Regions from separate parts of the Kocuria palustris genome, predicted to be linked through region 3. Evidence: riboswitches for the same ligand, from Rfam matches in the RefSeq annotation. Region 3 holds a riboswitch; each other region holds the start of a gene.
The links. A riboswitch is a leader RNA that binds a small molecule or an ion and turns the genes downstream of it on or off. The one in region 3 is predicted to bind thiamine pyrophosphate.

Region 1: another riboswitch for thiamine pyrophosphate. It lies ahead of JOE55_RS07240 (thiaminase II/PqqC family protein); the one in region 3 lies ahead of thiM (hydroxyethylthiazole kinase).
Region 2: another riboswitch for thiamine pyrophosphate. It lies ahead of JOE55_RS12350 (NUDIX hydrolase); the one in region 3 lies ahead of thiM (hydroxyethylthiazole kinase).
Region 4: another riboswitch for thiamine pyrophosphate. It lies ahead of JOE55_RS12320 (3-oxoacyl-ACP reductase); the one in region 3 lies ahead of thiM (hydroxyethylthiazole kinase).

The regions. Positions count from the first base shown of each region.
Region 1 is NZ_JAFBCR010000001.1:1,624,216-1,628,418, forward strand. It holds gene JOE55_RS07230 (LLM class flavin-dependent oxidoreductase) at 1-821, shown strand, start outside; gene JOE55_RS07235 (FMN reductase) at 818-1,480, shown strand; TPP riboswitch at 1,619-1,711, shown strand; gene JOE55_RS07240 (thiaminase II/PqqC family protein) at 1,705-2,409, shown strand; partial or broken gene JOE55_RS07245 (MMPL family transporter) at 2,435-3,457, opposite strand; gene rplI (50S ribosomal protein L9) at 3,832-4,203, opposite strand, start outside.
Region 2 is NZ_JAFBCR010000001.1:2,760,361-2,764,563, reverse strand. It holds gene mobF (MobF family relaxase) at 1-701, shown strand, start outside; gene JOE55_RS12360 (hypothetical protein) at 952-1,305, opposite strand; gene JOE55_RS12355 (hypothetical protein) at 1,775-1,984, opposite strand; TPP riboswitch at 2,190-2,306, shown strand; gene JOE55_RS12350 (NUDIX hydrolase) at 2,341-2,814, shown strand; gene thiD (bifunctional hydroxymethylpyrimidine kinase/phosphomethylpyrimidine kinase) at 2,811-3,620, shown strand; gene JOE55_RS12340 (nucleoside 2-deoxyribosyltransferase) at 3,695-4,165, shown strand; gene JOE55_RS12335 (thymidylate synthase) at 4,155-4,203, shown strand, end outside.
Region 3 is NZ_JAFBCR010000001.1:2,888,552-2,892,754, reverse strand. It holds gene thiD (bifunctional hydroxymethylpyrimidine kinase/phosphomethylpyrimidine kinase) at 4-855, opposite strand; gene thiE (thiamine phosphate synthase) at 852-1,511, opposite strand; gene thiM (hydroxyethylthiazole kinase) at 1,508-2,419, opposite strand; TPP riboswitch at 2,410-2,508, opposite strand; gene JOE55_RS12920 (Rne/Rng family ribonuclease) at 2,637-4,203, opposite strand, start outside.
Region 4 is NZ_JAFBCR010000001.1:2,755,239-2,759,441, reverse strand. It holds gene JOE55_RS12330 (class I SAM-dependent methyltransferase) at 1-792, shown strand, start outside; gene JOE55_RS12335 (thymidylate synthase) at 1-40, shown strand, start outside; gene JOE55_RS12325 (NUDIX hydrolase) at 793-1,233, shown strand; TPP riboswitch at 1,375-1,494, shown strand; gene JOE55_RS12320 (3-oxoacyl-ACP reductase) at 1,592-2,368, shown strand; gene JOE55_RS12315 (LLM class flavin-dependent oxidoreductase) at 2,374-3,702, shown strand; gene JOE55_RS12310 (ECF transporter S component) at 3,874-4,203, shown strand, end outside.

The sequences.
Region 1 (4,203 bases), 1.3 Mb from region 3:
TCACCATGGGCCGTGGCAACACCGGTCCGGTCTACCCCTGGTTCGGCAAGGACATCCGCCAGGGCATCCCGCTGGCCATCGAGAACTACCACCTGCTGCGCAAGCTGTGGCGCGAGGGGGTCGTGAACTGGCAGGGCAAGTTCCGCACCCCGCTCAACAGCTACACCTCCACCCCGTGGCCGCTGGATGACACCCCGCCCTTCGTGTGGCACGGCTCGATCCGCTCCCCGGAGATCGCGGAGCAGGCCGCCTATTACGGCGACGGCTTCTTCCACAACCACATCTTCTGGAACATCGAGCACACCGCCTCGATGGTGAACCTCTACCGCCAGCGCTTCGAGCACTACGGCCACGGCGCCGCCGACCAGGCAATCGTGGGCCTGGGCGGCCAGATCTTCGCCGCTGAGACAGAGGCCGAGGCCAAGCGGGTCTTCCGCCCGTACTTCGACGACGCGCCGGTCTACGGCCACGGCCCGTCGCTCGAGGACTTCTCGCGGATGACCCCGCTGACGGTCGGCACCCCGGATCAGATCGTGGAGCGCTACCTGGGCTACGCGGATCAGGTGGGCGACTACCAGCGCCAGATGTTCCTGCTGGATCACGCCGGCCTGCCCGAGGAGGTGGTCCTGGAGCAGATCGAGATCCTCGGCCGGGAGATCGCCCCGCGCCTGCGCGAGGGCTTCGAGGCACGTCGCCCGGCGCACGTGCCCTCAGACCCGCCCACCCACGAGACCCTGCGCGCCCAGGGTCCGGACTCCAAGCACCGCCAGGTCATCAACGCGCAGCCGCAAGACGAGCAGAAGGAGGATGAGCAGCGATGACCCGTCAGCTCGTCGTCGTCTCGGCGGGGCTGTCCTCGCCGTCGTCCACCCGCCTGCTGGCGGACCGGATCGCCCAGGCCGTCGAGTCCCGGGTCGGCGCCCGGGGCGAGGCCCTGGAGGTCCACCACGTGGAGCTGCGGGACCTGGCCCTGCCGCTGGCGCAGGCCATGACCACGGGCGGGCTGCCCGATCCGCAGCTCGACGAGGTCAAGCGCCTGGTCGCCCAGGCCGACGGGCTGGTGGCGGTCACGCCGATCTTCCGGGCCTCCTACTCGGGGCTGTTCAAGATGTTCTTCGACGTCCTCGACGACGAAGCGCTGATCGACCTCCCGGTGCTCATCGCCGCGACGGCCGGCACCCCGCGCCACAGCCTGGTCCTGGACCACGCGCTGCGCCCGCTGTTCTCCTACTCGCGGGCGGTCGTGCTGCCCACGGGCGTGTTCGCCGCGACCGATGACTTCGGCTCCGGGGACACCGGAGGCCTGGAGTCGCGGATCGCTCGAGCCGCCTCCGAGATGGCGACGGCACTGGTGGCCGAGTCCGCTGGGGTGGAGGGCTTCCTGCCCACCGAGCCCGCGCGGGCGCCACGTCGCAGCGGCGTGGACCTGGGTCCGGTCACGGACTTCGCGAGCCTTCTCAAGGGCCACGACGGCTCCTGACGGGCTCACCGAGCTCTCGGAGGACCCATAGGCCGCCTGACCTGCTCATATGTCGAATGTGCAATATGAGCAGGTCTCGTCTCTCGCAGCGGAACCGGCTACCGCCCTGTCGGCATCCGATCCTGCCGCCTATAGTGGGCTGCGGACACGGGGTGCGCCGCCGGCGCTGAGATCAGACCCGTGGAACCTGCTCCAGCTCGCACTGGCGAAGGGATGTCCCCTTGATGAACTCCACCTCGAACATCGCCCCCCAGCCCGCCGTCGAAGCGGCCGGTCCATGGACGCAGTCGCTGTGGGATGACGGCGCGCAGACGGCAGCCGAGATCCAGGACTCGAGATTCGTGCGCGCCCTGCTGGACGGAACCCTTGACGACGCGCGGTTCACGTTCTACCTCGCCCAGGACGCCCTGTATCTGGCCGGCTACGCCCGGGCCCTGGCGGCTCTGTCCGCACGCTGCGATCACGCCCCGGACCAGCTCGCGTGGGCACAGGCCTCGGTCGGCTGCCTCACGGAGGAGGCCCAGCTGCACCGCACCTGGATGGCCGCCCGTCCGGAGGCCGCCGACGAGCCCGCCAGCACCGTCACCGCGGCCTACACGGACTTCCTGCTGGCCGCCGCCCTGGGACAGGACCGAGCTGTCGGCGCTGCTGCAGTGCTCCCCTGCTTCTGGCTCTACGCCCAGGTCGGAGCCTGTCTGCCGTCCGTGGAGCCGGATCACCCGTATGCCGCATGGCTGGAGACCTACCGCGATCCCGACTTCGTGGCTGCAACCGCTGCAGCCCTGGAGCGCGTCGAGCGGGAGCTCGCACAGAGCTCGGAATCAGGCCGTGCGGCAGCACAGCGGGCCTATCTGGCAGGCTGCCGCCACGAGCTGGCGTTCTTCGATCAGGCCCTGACTCAGGATCAGTCGGAGACCATCCCGCGCTGAGAGCGCGGACCGACTGACGGGACCCTCACCACGGTCCCTTCCGGTGCCGCGGCGCCGTGTCGGCCACGTGGCGACCGCGGCGTCGTCGGGCCGACGGCGGCGTGATGTGATCCCCGAACTCCTCCGGCTCGCGCCGCGCCAAGGGGCCCGTATGCGGATCCTCGGGGGCCTCCGCCAGCCCGATCCGATCGTGCACCCACCGCAGCGGGGCCGGTGCCCACCAGTTGGCCCGCCCGGCGATCCGCATGAACGCGGGCACCAGGACGCCGCGCACCAGGGTCGCATCGAGCAGGATCGCGAACGCCGTACCCAGGCCGAACAGCTGCATGAAGCTCACCTGGCTCGTCCCGAAGGCCGCGAACGACACCGAGAGCACCAGCGCCGCGAGTGTGTTGATGCGCCCGGTGTGCGCGAGCCCCTCCACGACCGCCATGCGGTTGCTGCCCGTCTGCTCCCACAACTCCTTCATGCGCCCGATCAGGAACAGCTCGAAGTCCACCGACAGCCCGAAGGCGATGCAGAACAGCAGCACGGGCATGGACATGTCCAGCGGGCCCCGCGTGAAGCCCAGGAACCCGGAGAGCCAGCCGTGCTGGAACACGAGCGTCACCACGCCCAGCACCGCCGGCAGGAGCACCAGCGTGATGGGCACGGCGATGTGCTCGGCCAGCCCCAGGTCCTTGATCACCTGCTGGCTGTTCGAGGCGATCATGGGCGCGGAGCCGCCCACCAGCACCTCGGTGCCGTCGCCGCGCTCCTGGCTCAGTTGGTCCACGAGCTCCGTGGAGATCTCAGTCTGCTCGGCCAAGGTGCCCTCGATGTGCGCGACGACCATGCCCGTGCGGCCGTCTTCAGAGCTCAGCGGGTCGCTCATGCCGGGATCGCTGAAGGCATGGACGGACTCGATGCCGTCGTGCTCGCGCAGATCCGCGGCGATCTCCTCCCCCACGTCAGCGGAGTCGGCTGCCTGGGAGCCTTCGGGGGCTCGGACCAGGACGACGAGGCTCGCCTCCCCGCCGACCTCTTCGTGCACGATCTGCTGTGCCCTGGCGGATTCCGAAGTCGGGTCGGCGTAGCCGCCGCCGGGAACGTAGCACGGGAGACGACGCCGGCGTCGGTGCTGGTCGGCGCAGAAGTCGGCCGTCCTGGGGACGGGTCATGCGCCCGCAGCAGATCCGCGCCGCGCCCGGGCCCCGAGGGCCGGGAACAGATGCGAGATCACCGCGCAAGGGACCACATCAGGGCCTGCCCTGTGTCGCTGCGCAGGGCCGTCGTCGTCATCCGCCGAACGGTGACCTGTCAGGGGCAGAGCCGCCCCCCGCCGGCGCCCGACAGGCCCGGCAACGACGACGAGCCGCCGCCCCGGAAAGGGGCGACGGCTCGTCGGTCAGGCGTGCCGTGCAGCACGGCTCACCCAAAGGATCAGGCGGGGACGACCTCGAACTCGATGTTCGCGTTGACGTCCTCGTGCAGGCGCACGGTGGCCTGGTAGGTGCCGACGGTGCGGACCTGCTCGCGGATCTCGACCTTGCGCTTGTCGATCTCGCCCAGGCCGGCGGCCTTGACGGCGTCGGCGACCTGCTCGGCCTTGATCGAGCCGAACAGACGGCCCTCGGCGCCGGCCTTGGCCGGGACCGTGACGGTGGCCGAGGTCAGCGAGGCCGCCAGGGCCTGCGCGTCCTCGAGCGAGGCGAGCTCACGGGCCGCACGAGCGGCCTTGATGGACTCGATCTGGCGCTCGGCGCCCTTGGACCACTGGGTCGCGAAGCCGCGGGGGAAGAGGTAGTTGCGGGC
Region 2 (4,203 bases), 130 kb from region 3:
GCACCACCGCCCTCACTGCCGCGGAGGAGCACGCCGCGACGATGCGGGCCGAGACCTTCGCGCCCCTGGAGACACGCGCCGAAGCCGAAGGCCGGGACTACCTCGCCGCCTTGGCCGAGGAAGCCCAGGCGGCCGGACGACTGGCAACGGCGGGATGGTTCGGCAAGCGGCGTGCGCAACGCGAGCACGACACCGCCCACGAGCACACACAGGCCTTGCGCGGTCGCCTGTCCTCGGAGTGGGGCACTCTCCCGCGGCCCGCGGATGACCTCCATGAGTGGGCGGGCCGTGTCGCCGCCCAGCAAGCCGAGAACGCTCCCGAAGTGGTGCAAGCCGACGAGGCCGTAGTCGCGGCGCGGCAGGCGCGTACCGGGTTGCAGGAGCGTCATCGCCGCGACCGACTCGCACTCCTGGCGCGGCTCCACGGGGCGGACAACGTCCGCCGTGACCCCGACCGATACTTACGCACCAGCCCCCGGAGGCAGGCGGCCAAGTGGAGGGCGTCGACAGAGGAAGCGCGGGCTGAGGCCGCCGAGCTCCGTCGCCCGCCACGGGATCAGGCAGTGGATCTCATCGAGATCAAACGCGCCGCCACCGAAGCCCGCGCGACAGCACTCGGGGAACGCCAACGGCAACTCGTCGACGAGCAGTACCTCACCCGGAGTGCTCCCCGCAGAGACCGGCCAGCACGCGGCCTCTAGATCGCGTACCGTCCATGTTTCTGCCTCTCCGTCACGGCTCGGTTTGCTAACCAGTTCGGGTGGTGCTGGGCGTTGAGCGTGTAGCTTCTTCGACCGTTTAACTGTTCCTGCGGTTTTGTTCCGTTCGTACGGTGCTCCGAGGGCATCGAGGGGTTCGCACATTTTGCGGGCCCGTTCTCCTCGACCCAGTGTGACCGGGCCGCCCGCACGCTGGTCTCATTCCGCGCGGCGGTGGCGATACGTGGAGTGTTCATAGCCCGACCCCTCGGTCGTGTAGCCCCGGCCCCTGGTGTGGCGGACCGAACGGCGGGTCAGGGGCGAGGCGGTATGCTCGCCGCTGCAACGCCGCGTGCAGCTCGTGATCCAGGGCATCCATCTTACGTGGAGGGCGGGGCCGGGCGAACTTCGCCACGACTTGTTCCATCCGCTCGGCGACCTTACGCTCAGGGCTGGAAGCGGCCGGAACCAGCGCCGGGTAGAGCAATGCGTCGAGGCCGTCGGGATCGCGGTAGATCGCGACGGTGCGGGCGTGGGCGAAGACGTGCGGGTCGATCTGGTTCCAGTCGAGGACCCATCCGGCCTCGACCGCGAGCTGGTTGAACAACGTGAACTGGCTCCTCGTGTTCACTCACGGAAGGGGCGGATCGCTGTCGTCTCTCCCCACGCCCAGGCCAGGCCCTCGGAGAGCCCGGCCCGGTCCCGACCGCGAAGGTGATCCATCTTCGCGAGGACACCGAACACGCGGACGGCCTCGTCGGGGATGAACTCGGGCAGACAGTGCGCGATGCCGGTCCCACCGGGGCCGGTGTTCGTATCCCGCAGGCGGCCGCCCCAGGTGTAGAAGCCCTCGACCAGGCGGCGTGGATAGCCTGCAAAGGTGGCAGGTCAAAGTCGCCGATGATCGGGGTGCGGGCCAGCTCGCGGGCACGAAGGCCGGTGACGGCGGTCTCGGCTTCCTTCCACGCTGCCGGATCGGTGTAGCCGGGGATGTTGACGAGCACCTCGGTGCCGGGATCTGTGCAATGATCCGGCATCACCGTCCACCCCCACCCGCGACCCTGGCCTGCGGCGTGCTACCGGGTGATGCCGTACTTCGCGTCGATCTGCGCCAGCCGGACGGCGATGGCGATGGCGTCATCGCCGGGCATCTCACCGGCCAGCACCTTGCGATCCAGGGCGCGGTCGGCGTCGGACTCCTCTCCGCCAGCCATCCGCTGGCCAGCAGTGACCTGCGCTTCGAGCCGGTCGATCTCGGCCTGTGACAAGGCCTTCGTCGTCGCCATGACCAGTCCTCCTTCATGCTCGACCGACACCTTCCGGTCTACCGTCCAGTACCGACACCTACCAGTGGATCCACCCGTGGGGCGGGGACTTGCTCCATCAGGCGCAGTCGCGTCACTGGATGGGTGCGCAGGCGATCCCAACACCAGTATCCGGCGGCAGTCTATCCGCGCAGGGTGTGTCTGTGACGGCGTTCTGGTAGATTCGGGTCGTACCGAGGGGTGTCCCGTCAAGGGGCTGAGATACCACTGGACGTTGTCAGCGTGGTGACCCTAGAACCTGATCCGGACCATGCCGGCGAAGGGACTGGTCTAGCAGGGCTTCTTTCCTTCGCTGGCCTCCACGCTAGGAGGTCACAGTGTCTCATGCTGTTGTCGTTCCTGACACTTCCTCATTTGACGCGCACCCAAGGGTCGCGGTCATTTCTGTCCTCATCAAAGACGACCATGTCCTCTTGGCGCGACGTGCGAACCCTCCCGATGCAGGATTCTGGGGATTCCCGGGCGGGAAGATCGAATTCGGAGAAACAATCGCCCAAGCCGCCGAACGCGAACTCAGTGAAGAAACCAGCATCATCAGTGAGGCCACCGGTGTCTTGACCTGCCTTGACGCGTTCAGCCGCGACGAGAACAGACCATTAGTCAGTCATTTCGTGCTCGTCGCCGTGCTCTGCCGGTGGCGCTCGGGGCAACCCCACGCTGGCGACGATGCCCTCGAAGCACGCTGGTTCGCCCTCGACGAAGTCGACGAAGCCCGGCTGACCCTGAGCAAGGATGTCGCCGAGGTCGCTCGGTACGCCGCCACACGGCAGCAGAAGGAAGTGTGCGCATGACGGTCAAGAACGTCCTGTCCATCGCGGGAACCGACCCCACCGGTGGGGCAGGCATCCACGCCGATCTCAAAGCCTTCTCAGCGATGGGCGCCTACGGCATGGCCGCGATCACTGCGGTCGTGGCGCAGAACACGCGCGGTGTGCGCTCGTTCGTGCCCCTTGATCCGTCATTCGTTGGTGAGCAGATCGATGCAGTGTTCGACGATGTGCGTGTCGACGCGGTGAAGATCGGTATGGTCGCCAACGCCGCCATCGCCGAGGTCATCGCCGAGCGCCTGCACCACCACGAAGCTGAGACCGTGGTCCTGGATCCGGTGATGGTCGCCAAGAGTGGCGACAGGCTGTTAGACGACGATGCGGTGGCTGCCATCCGGGACACCCTCGTGCCGCTGGCCACGGTCATCACCCCGAATCTTCCCGAAGCCGCCGTGCTCCTCGATACCGAGGATGTCACTAATCTGGGGCAGATGGAGGACCAGGCCACCCAGCTGCGTGGACTGAGCTGTCAGTGGGCTTTGCTCAAAGGCGGGCACCTCACGAGCGAGACGGTCAGTGTCGACTACCTTGCCGGCCCCGACGGCGTCTCCACCTACTCGTCTCCCCGGGTCGAGACCCTCAACGACCACGGCACCGGTTGCACCTTGTCGTCGGCAATCACTGCGCTGTTGCCCGGCCACTCGGTGCCCGAAAGTGTGGACCAGGCGAAGACCTACCTGCAAGACGCTCTGGTTGCCAGCGACCGCCTCAACGTCGGCCAAGGTCATGGTCCTTTGCACCATTTCCACCAGTTCTGGCCGCGCGGGTAGGGATGCAGAACAACCCCTTCTCGTTCCGCGCGATCGGGGGCCAACCACATCGACTCATGAAAGGAGCCGTGACTATGACGCGAAAGATGTTTCTCGCCGGCCCGTTCAAAGCTCTCGTCGATGCTGACACCCATGTGATGGGCGATGCCGAGATCGACAAGTACACCTCGATCATCGACTTCTTCGAAGGCCAGGGGTGGGATGTGCACTGCGCCCACCGCAGAGAGGGCTGGGGTCGTGAGTTCATGGAACCCAGCGAGTGCACAATCATCGACTACACGGAGATCGCCGCCTGTGACGTCTTCGTCGCGTTCCCCGGCGCACCCGCGTCCCCGGGCACGCACATCGAGATCGGGTGGGCCTCAGCCTGGAAGAAGCCCGTCGTCTTGCTCCTCGAAGAGGGAGCTGAGTACGCGTTCCTCGTCCGGGGCCTCCCAGCGGTCGCCGACGTTGAGAAGATCATCATCGATCCCGAGCAGCCCACCGCGCCACGCATCCTCGCTGCGATCGAGCGCGTGCAGGGAGGAGCCGTCAGTGAAGCCTGAGTATCCCGACCTCCACACGCTCTACCTGGATTCACTGC
Region 3 (4,203 bases):
GGATCACCCCCCGAGCATCCCGCGCAGGGCCGGTGCCAGGTGGTGCCCGTGGTGCACCGGACCGCTGCCCCGCCCCACCTCGAGCTCCTCGGCATGCTCGAGCGCTCCGCGCAGCCAGCCCCGCGCCGCCTCCACGGACTCCGGGAGACGCCCCGAGCGCGCCGCCAGCACGGCGATCGCGCTCGAGAGGGAGCAGCCCGTGCCGTGGGTGCAGCTCGTGTCGATCCGCGCTGCGTCCCACTGCGCCACCGGCTCCTCCTGCCCTGGCCCGACCAGCGCATCAGGGGTGCGCTCCCCCGGCAGGTGCCCGCCCTTGACGAGCACGAGCACGCCCAGCCGATCGGCCAGCCGCCGTCCCTGCTCAAGGGCCTCGGACCACTCCTGCGCCGGCGCCCGGTCCAGCAGGGAGGCGAGCTCCGTGAGATTCGGCGTCACCAGGTCGGCGGAGCCCAGCAGCTCCAGGACGGCGCCGAGCGCCTCGGACTCCAGCAGGGTCCCACCGGCTGTGGCGACCATGACGGGATCGATGACGCACAGCGGCGGCTTCTGCTCCTGCAGCCACTGCCCCACGACCTCGACGGCACCGGCGCTGCCCAGCATGCCGATCTTCACGGCACCCACGACGACGTCGTCGGAGACGGCCAGCAGCTGATCCCTCAGCACCTCCGGCGGCGGTGTGTGGATCGAGCGCACTCCGCAGGTGTTCTGGGAGACGACAGCGGTGATCGCGCCCATGCCGTAGCCGCCCAGGACGCTGATGGTCTTCAGATCCGCGTGCACTCCGGCTCCGCCGGTGGGATCGGTTCCGGCGATCGACAGGACGCGCGGGACGGCGCGCGGGCTGATGGTGCTCATCGCTGGATCTCCCGTCGGTAGGTCTGCGCCGCCAGGCGCGGATCGGCAGCCGCGCAGATCCCGGAGACCACGGCCACGCCGTCGGCACCTGCGGCCATCAGCCCCGCGACGTCCTCCGGCCGGATCCCGCCGATGGCCACGGCCGGGAGGGCACTCAGGGCTCGGGCCCGGGCGAAGCCGTCGATGCCCAGCGGCTGCGGGGCGTTGGGCTTGGTGGCGGTGGCCCGCACCGCGCCGATGCCCAGATAGTCCACCGTTGCCGGGGGCAGCGCCGCTGCGGCGGCGATCTCGGCCTCCGAGGCGGCGGAGAGGCCGATGATCGCCTCCGGGCCGCACAGCCGACGGGCGTCCTCCGCAGGCAGATCCGACTGGCCGATGTGGACGCCGTCGCAGGCGATCCCCCGGGCGCGTGCGGCCAGGTGGCACTCCACGCGATCGTCCACGACCACCGGGGCCGCGCCGTCGACGGCCGACACGACGGCCTCGAGCAGCTCGAGCAGCTCGCGTCCGGAGGCATCCTTGGCCCGGACCTGGATCATGCTCGTCCCGCCCTCGACAGCCAGCCGCGCGACCTCGGGGACGCTGCGAGGCCGGCTGAGCTGGGGGTCGGTGACGTGGTAGAGCGACAGTGCGGCGGGGTCGAATCGGGGGCTCATCGCCCGGCCTCCTCTGCCTGGCCCGCCCCGGCGGCGGCACCGTCCGCGGCGCTCGGGGCCCCGGCCGCCTCCGCCTCGACGCGGCACCGTTCGGCGACGTCCTCGGGGCGCAGCCCGGCCAGGGCGTCGAGCAGATGCACGGCGAAGGACCCCGGGCCCTGGCAGCGATCGGCGGCGTCCTCGGCCGCCAGTCCCCAGACCAGGCTCCCGGCCGCGGCGGCGTCGGCGGGGTCCTGCGCGACGGCGGCGAAGGCCGCGATCACGGAGCCCAGGGCGCACCCTCCGCCCACCACCTGGGTCAGCAGCTCGTGACCGTGCGGCACGCGCAGCGTCCCCGATGCGGAGACGATCAGATCGACGGGCCCGGAGATGGCCACGGCATCGGCGCAACCGGTCGACACGAGCTGCCGGGCGGCCTGCACCGCGGCCTCCGGGGCATCCGTCGTGTCGATGCCGCGGCCCCCGGCCCCTCCGGTCAGAGCCAGGACCTCCGACGGGTTGCCGCGGATCACCGCGGGACGGGACTCCAGCAGCTCGGCGGCAAGGGCGGTGCGGATCGGCAGCGAGCCGATCGCCACCGGGTCCAGCACCCAGGGTCGGCCTCCGGCCTGCCGGGCGGCAGCGGCCTCGCGCATGGCGCCGCGCTGCTCGGGATCGGGAGTGCCCAGATTGATCAGCATGCCGTCGGCGATCTCGGCGAACGGCCCGGCCTCCCCCTGGATGTCCGTCATGGCCGGAGCGGCGCCGAGGGCCAGCAGGGCGTTGGCGGTGAAGTTGGAGACCACCGTGTTGGTCAGGCACTGCACCAGGGGGCGCGTGCTGCGCAGCTGCTCGAGCAGCTGGGCCATCCGGGCCGAGACCGGCCCGGAGGCGTCGTGCGATGGATTCAGGGTGCGACTGTGCGTCATGGCGACAATCCCTCCGCTAGTGCGAACTAGTTCAGGTTCGACGGGTGTGCTCTCAGCCGCCTGCTCGGGCGGCACCCCGTGTCGTGCCTGCTCAGTCTACGCATGATCCGGCTGCCCGGGCGAAGACGACGACGGCCGCCTCCCCTTCTCGGGGAGACGGCCGTCATGCGATCGGGTCGTCCCATCGGCGCCGGCCGATCACCGGCGCCGACTGCGCTCAGGAGCGCCCGCGCTCACCCTGCGAGGCGTCCCCGCCATCCTGCGCCGGACCCGCCTGGGGTGCGGCCTCCGGGGCGCTGGCGCGGCGCGAGCGGCGCGGGCGACGGCGCGGACCGGCGGCACCGGGCTCGCGCTCGCCCAGCGAGCTGGCCAGCGACTCGAGCTGCGAGCCGGACGAGCCCCCGGCGCCCAGCGCCTCGGCGGCGCTCTGGCCCTGCGGCAGCTCGATGACCTCGCCGTTGATCGTCACCTGCGAGGCTCCCTCGGAGGTCGAGACCACCGAGGCGCTGCCTGCGGTCACGGTCGCCGAGGCGGCCGGAGCCGCAGGAGCCGACTGCGGGGCCTCGGGCGTGCCCGCCGGAGCAGCCGCACGACGCGAGCGACGCGCCCGCTGGCGCACCGGGGCGGCCTGCTCCGCGTCCGCATCGCGCACCGTCGCCGTGCCCTGAGCGGCCGGGGCCGTCGGTGCGGCCGGGGCCTGGACCGGCTCCGGCGCCGCCTGGGCAGCGGCCGCGGTGCGGCTGCGACGCTTCTGCTGAGCGGCTGCCGCCTGCTCGCCCTGGGAAGCACCCTGGGCCGCCTCCTGCGACTCGGCTCGCGCCGTGCGCGATCGCCGCTCACGTCGTCCCTGGGCGCCCTGAGCGGCGTCCCGGCGCTTCGGCTCCGATGCCTCTCGCGGCGTGGCCTCGCCGTCGGTTTCCTTCTCTGGGGCCGACTGATCCGCCGCGTCCTCGCGCGGGGCGCTCGCCTCGGGAGCCTCGCCGGAGGCCGCACGGATGCGCGCCTCGATCAGGGAGCGGGTCTCGTCCTCGGAGCGGGTCCCGGACTGCGCCTCGGACCGGCCGCGGCCGCCACGGCCGGAGGAGCGCTCACCGCGCTGCCGGCGCTGCCCGGAGCGGCCGTCCGACTCACCGCGGCCCTGCTCTGCCTGGGCGCCGGTGTCCTGGCCCTGCGCCGGATCGGCCTGCGGGGAGTCCTGCCGGTCGCTCTGGGCCTGGTCGCTGCGGTCCTGATCGTCCTGGTCCTGCGGGGCCTGGCCGTCCTGACCGCGGCCGCGCGAGCGCTTGCCGCGGCGCTTGCGACGACGCTTGCCGCTCTCGCGGGAGTCCTGGGACTCCTGCGGGCGCTGGCCCTGGGACTCCTGGTCCCCGGCGGGCTCGCTCGCAGAGGCTGCCTCCGTCCGCTCTCCTGCCGAGGCGGAGGAGTCGGTGTCGTGGCCGCTGGCCGAGGCGATCGCGGCCAGGGCGCTTCGGGTGGCCTGTGCGCGCTTGGCCTGCTCCGGATCCTCGGCGCGCGGACCCTGCTCGTCCTGAGCGCCCGGGAGACGACGGCTGCGCTTGCGGTCGTTGCGACCCTGCCGGTTGTCCGAGGAGCCCGAGCTGCGGCCCTTGAGCGGGTGATCGTGGACGACCACGCCGCGGCCGTCGCAGGCCTCGCAGTCCTCCGAGAAGACCTCGAGCAGGCCGGTGCCCATGCGCTTGCGGGTCATCTGCACGAGCCCCAGCGAGGTGACCTCGGCGACCTGGTGCTTGGTGCGGTCGCGACCCAGGCACTCGACCAGGCGC
Region 4 (4,203 bases), 130 kb from region 3:
CAGCATCGAAAACGCGAGCGTGAGGGCGGTGCGGCAGTGACGACATCATGGACGACTCCGGCAGTATCAGCAGGGTTCGCTGCCTACGACGACTATGTCGAAACCCGACTGGCCTACACCCCGCTCGTCAACGATCTCCAAACCGCCTGCGGCCGAGAGGCGATCGTGCTCGATTATGGGTGCGGCAGCGGAAAAGTCTCACGACGCCTCCTCGACGCCGAGGCCGCAGCGCAGGTCGTCGGTGTCGACATCAGCACCGACATGATCACCCTCGCCCAGGTGCAGTCCCCGCAACCGACGGCGCGATTCCACACCATCGACAGCGGCCACGTACCCTACCCTGACGCCACATTCGATGCGGTCGTGTGCTGCTTCGTGTTCATCAACGTGCCCACACGCGAGGAACTGAGAGCTATCGCCCGTGAACTCGCCCGAGTGCTCACGCCGACCGGCACGCTCTTCATCGTCGACAGCAACCCGGCGGCCACAGGAATACCGTTCCCGACCTTCCGCAGTGGCGAGCCCGGCAGACGCTACCGCGACGGAGACGAACGCAGGGTCAGCTTGCAGATCCCCGGCGCCGGTGTTCTCGAGCTTGTCGACCGGCACTGGTTCATCAGCACCTACGAGGCGGTGCTGAACGAGGCCGGTTTCACAGTGGACCAGGTCACCGACCGCGGAGCACAATCGGTGGAGGACGTCGGCATGCAGTCGCCCATCGACCATCCACCGTTCATGCAGATCACAGCCCACTTCGCGGCGGCCTCCGAGTCCACGATCGGGGCTGGGTAGATGACATGCGGCCGTTCCTATCCGAAACCGGCGACGCTGGCGGCAGTGGTCCGGGAAGGGCGAGTCCTTCTCATCCGTCGGGCCCATATGCCCGATGCTGGGCGCTGGGCATTCCCCGGGGGAAAGATCGACCTCGGTGAGACCCTGACCGTCGCGACCGTGCGCGAACTCGCCGAGGAAACGGGAGTGCACGCCACACCCGGTGATGTCTTCGATGCTGTCGACGTCATCGATGCCGACCACGATCTGCATTATGTTCTGATCGCGGTGCTCTGCCGATGGGAACGGGGGGAACCGGTCTCGGGCGATGATGCGCTTGAGGCGGCGTGGTTCACTCTCGAGGAAATGGATGCGATACCGGTGGCGCAAACATTCGACGTCCGCGCTATTGCCGAAACCGCGCTCGAGCTGGAGCGCGAGCAACAAGAGCGTCCAAAATAAGACAAGCAAAACGAGAAGCCAGAATGCCCAATTGTCGGATAGCCATGATTGATTTCCGGTGTTCTGTGACATTGCTTCCAGTGACAACAAACCGGGGGCCGAGACCGACTTGTGGAGAGGGTGGCTTCCGTGATGTGATGGTCGTGCGACACGGGGTGCCGCCCGTTCCAGCTTTCGAGCATGGGACGCGGTCGGCTGAGATGACACCCGTTGAACCTGATCCAGTTAGCACTGGCGAAGGGAATGTCCGTACTTGCACCCGCCGACAACGTTGGCGGTGTCGGCGCACCATGAGAGGGGCTTCGCCCCCTTCTGGCGCGCACGGGTTGCCTTCGCCTCGACATCGAGAGGCATACACATGGCACACACTATTCTCCCCCTCACCGAGCAGATCGTCCTCGTCACCGGAGGGGCCCGCGGACTCGGAGCTACGATCACTCGCGCGTTCCTGGCCCAGGGTGCGCGGGTGGTGATCAACTACCACGCATCCCAGGAGGCCGCGGAGGACCTCGCCGCCGGCCACCCTGGACAGGCGATCGCGATCCGGGCTGATGTCCGCGACCGTGCCCAGGTCGACGCGCTCGTCGCTGAGGCAGCCGATCACCTTGGCGGGCGGTTCACCACGGTCGTCAACAACGCCCTGGCCGACTTCTCCTTCAACGGCGATGCCCGCTCCCACGCGGACCAGATCTCCTACGAGGAGATCACCGCACAGTTCACCGGTTCCGTGCAGGGACCTCTCAACGTCATCCAGGCAACGCTTCCCGGCATGGTCGAGGCAGGCTTCGGCCGGATCGTCAACATTGGTACGAATCTTTTCCAGCACCCGGTCGTTCCCTACCACGACTACACCGCGGCGAAAGCCGCGCTGCTGTCTCTGACCCGGACCTTCGCTGATGATCTCGGCCCGCAAGGCATCACCGTGAACATGGTCTCCGGTGGCCTGCTGCAGACCACGGACGCTTCGTCTGCGACGCCTGAGGCGGTCTTCGAAGGCATCGCCGCAGGTACCCCGCTGCGGGCGGTGACGACGCCGGAACAGCTCGCCGACCCGGTGGTGTTCTTCGCCTCCCCGTGGGCCAGGGGTGTGACGGGGCAGAACCTCATCGTTGACGGCGGGCTCGTCAAGGGGTGAGCACCGTGGAAGTCAAGCAGGCCCACTTCAATCTGTTCATCCACGGTGTTGGCCATCACAGTGCGGCCTGGCGGGCACCGGAGTCGTCGGTCGAACGACTCACGGAGGTGGCTTACTACCAGGAGCTGGCACGAGTCGCCGAGCGCGGCTTGCTGGACGCGGTGTTCTTCGCCGATGGCCACTCACTGGAACCGGCCACGGCCGGTGATGGTCCCAGGTGGCACCTCGAGCCGCTGACACTCCTGGCGGCATTGGCTCAGGCCACTGAGCGGATCGGGCTGGTCAGCACGGTCTCAGCCACGTTCTACACACCTTTCCATGCCGCCCGGATGCTGGCGAGCCTCGATCACATCTCGGGCGGGCGGATCGGCTGGAACGTGGTGACCTCAATGTTCGATACCGAGGCGCAGAACCACAGCATGCCCCGCATGCCCGATCACGCGACTCGCTACGCCCGGGCCGAGGAGTTCGTCGACGTCGTCCTGCGGCTATGGGACTCGTGGCCAGAGGACTCCATCCTCATCGAACGCGCAGAGGCACCCGATGGGCAACCAGGCCGGTACGTGGACGGCTCCCGACTCGTGGAGCTGAATCATTCCGGTGAGCACTTCGATGTGCGTGGTCCGCTCAATGTGCCCCGCCCGCCGCAAGGACACCCGGTGCTGTTCCAGGCCGGTGCCTCCGAGCAGGGACGGGACTTGGCCGCCCGCCGGGCCGAGGCCATCTATGCCGTGGCCTATGACGTGCAGGCGGGACGGGAGTACCGCAGTGATGTGCGTCGCCGGATCACAGGTGCCGGCCGTGACCCGGACACGGTGGCGGTCATGCCCGGCCTGGTGGCCTATGTCGGATCGACCATGGACGAGGCACGGGCCCGGCAACGAGAACTCGACGTCCTCCTGCCGACGGAGAGCTCTCTGCGGCAGTTGAGCACCTTCATCGGACAGGACGCATCCGCCTGGGACCTCGACGCCCCGGTACCGCCCCTACCCCCGCTGGAGGCCTTCACCGGCCCCAAGGGGCGATACGCCACAATCTTGCGCATCGTCGAGACCGAGCAGCCGAGCGTGCGCGAGCTACTGGGCCGGCTTGCCGCCGGTGGCGGACACTGCACGATGGTCGGCGCCCCGGAGACGATCGCCGATGAGATCGAACTCTGGCTCGACACCGGCGGCGCGGATGGCTTCAACCTCATGCCACCGTCCCTGCCGCAGGGGATCGAGGACTTCGTCCACCACGTCATCCCCGAACTGCAGGCCCGCGGACGATTCCGGACTCAGTACGAGGGCACAACGTTACGAGAGCACCTGGGTCTGACAAGGCCCAAGCACTGACCCGTCGAGAGCAACGCTGCTTCCGGTGTCAACGTGCACCATCCGCAGCACCACCGGGGCCCGCGCTGGGCAGCGGGCTTGGGAAATCGTGACCCTTTGATGTCGGCAGCGGCAGATGCCGCGAGCGGTCGAGGGCTCCAGCCACTCACATTGCCCTTCAGGAGGCTATCCATGCAGAACAGTACGCCCACAACTCGTGACCAACCCGGGTCGGCTCAATCGACTCATCGGTGGAGCGTTGTCGATATCGTCATCACCGCCGTCCTCGGTTTCGCAGTCGGTTTGGTGTTTTGGGCCTGGGCTGCCAGCTGGGCCGTTTTCCAGCTGTGGACGAACGCCTATCCGCCGCTCATCGGTCTCTTCGGCGGAGTCTGGGTACTCGCCGGACCCCTGGCTGGCCTCATCATCCGCCGTCCAGGCGCTGCGCTGTTCTGCGAGCTCATCGCCGCCACTGCCGAGGCGGTGCTGGGCTCGCACTTCGGGGCGACAGTGATCATCTCA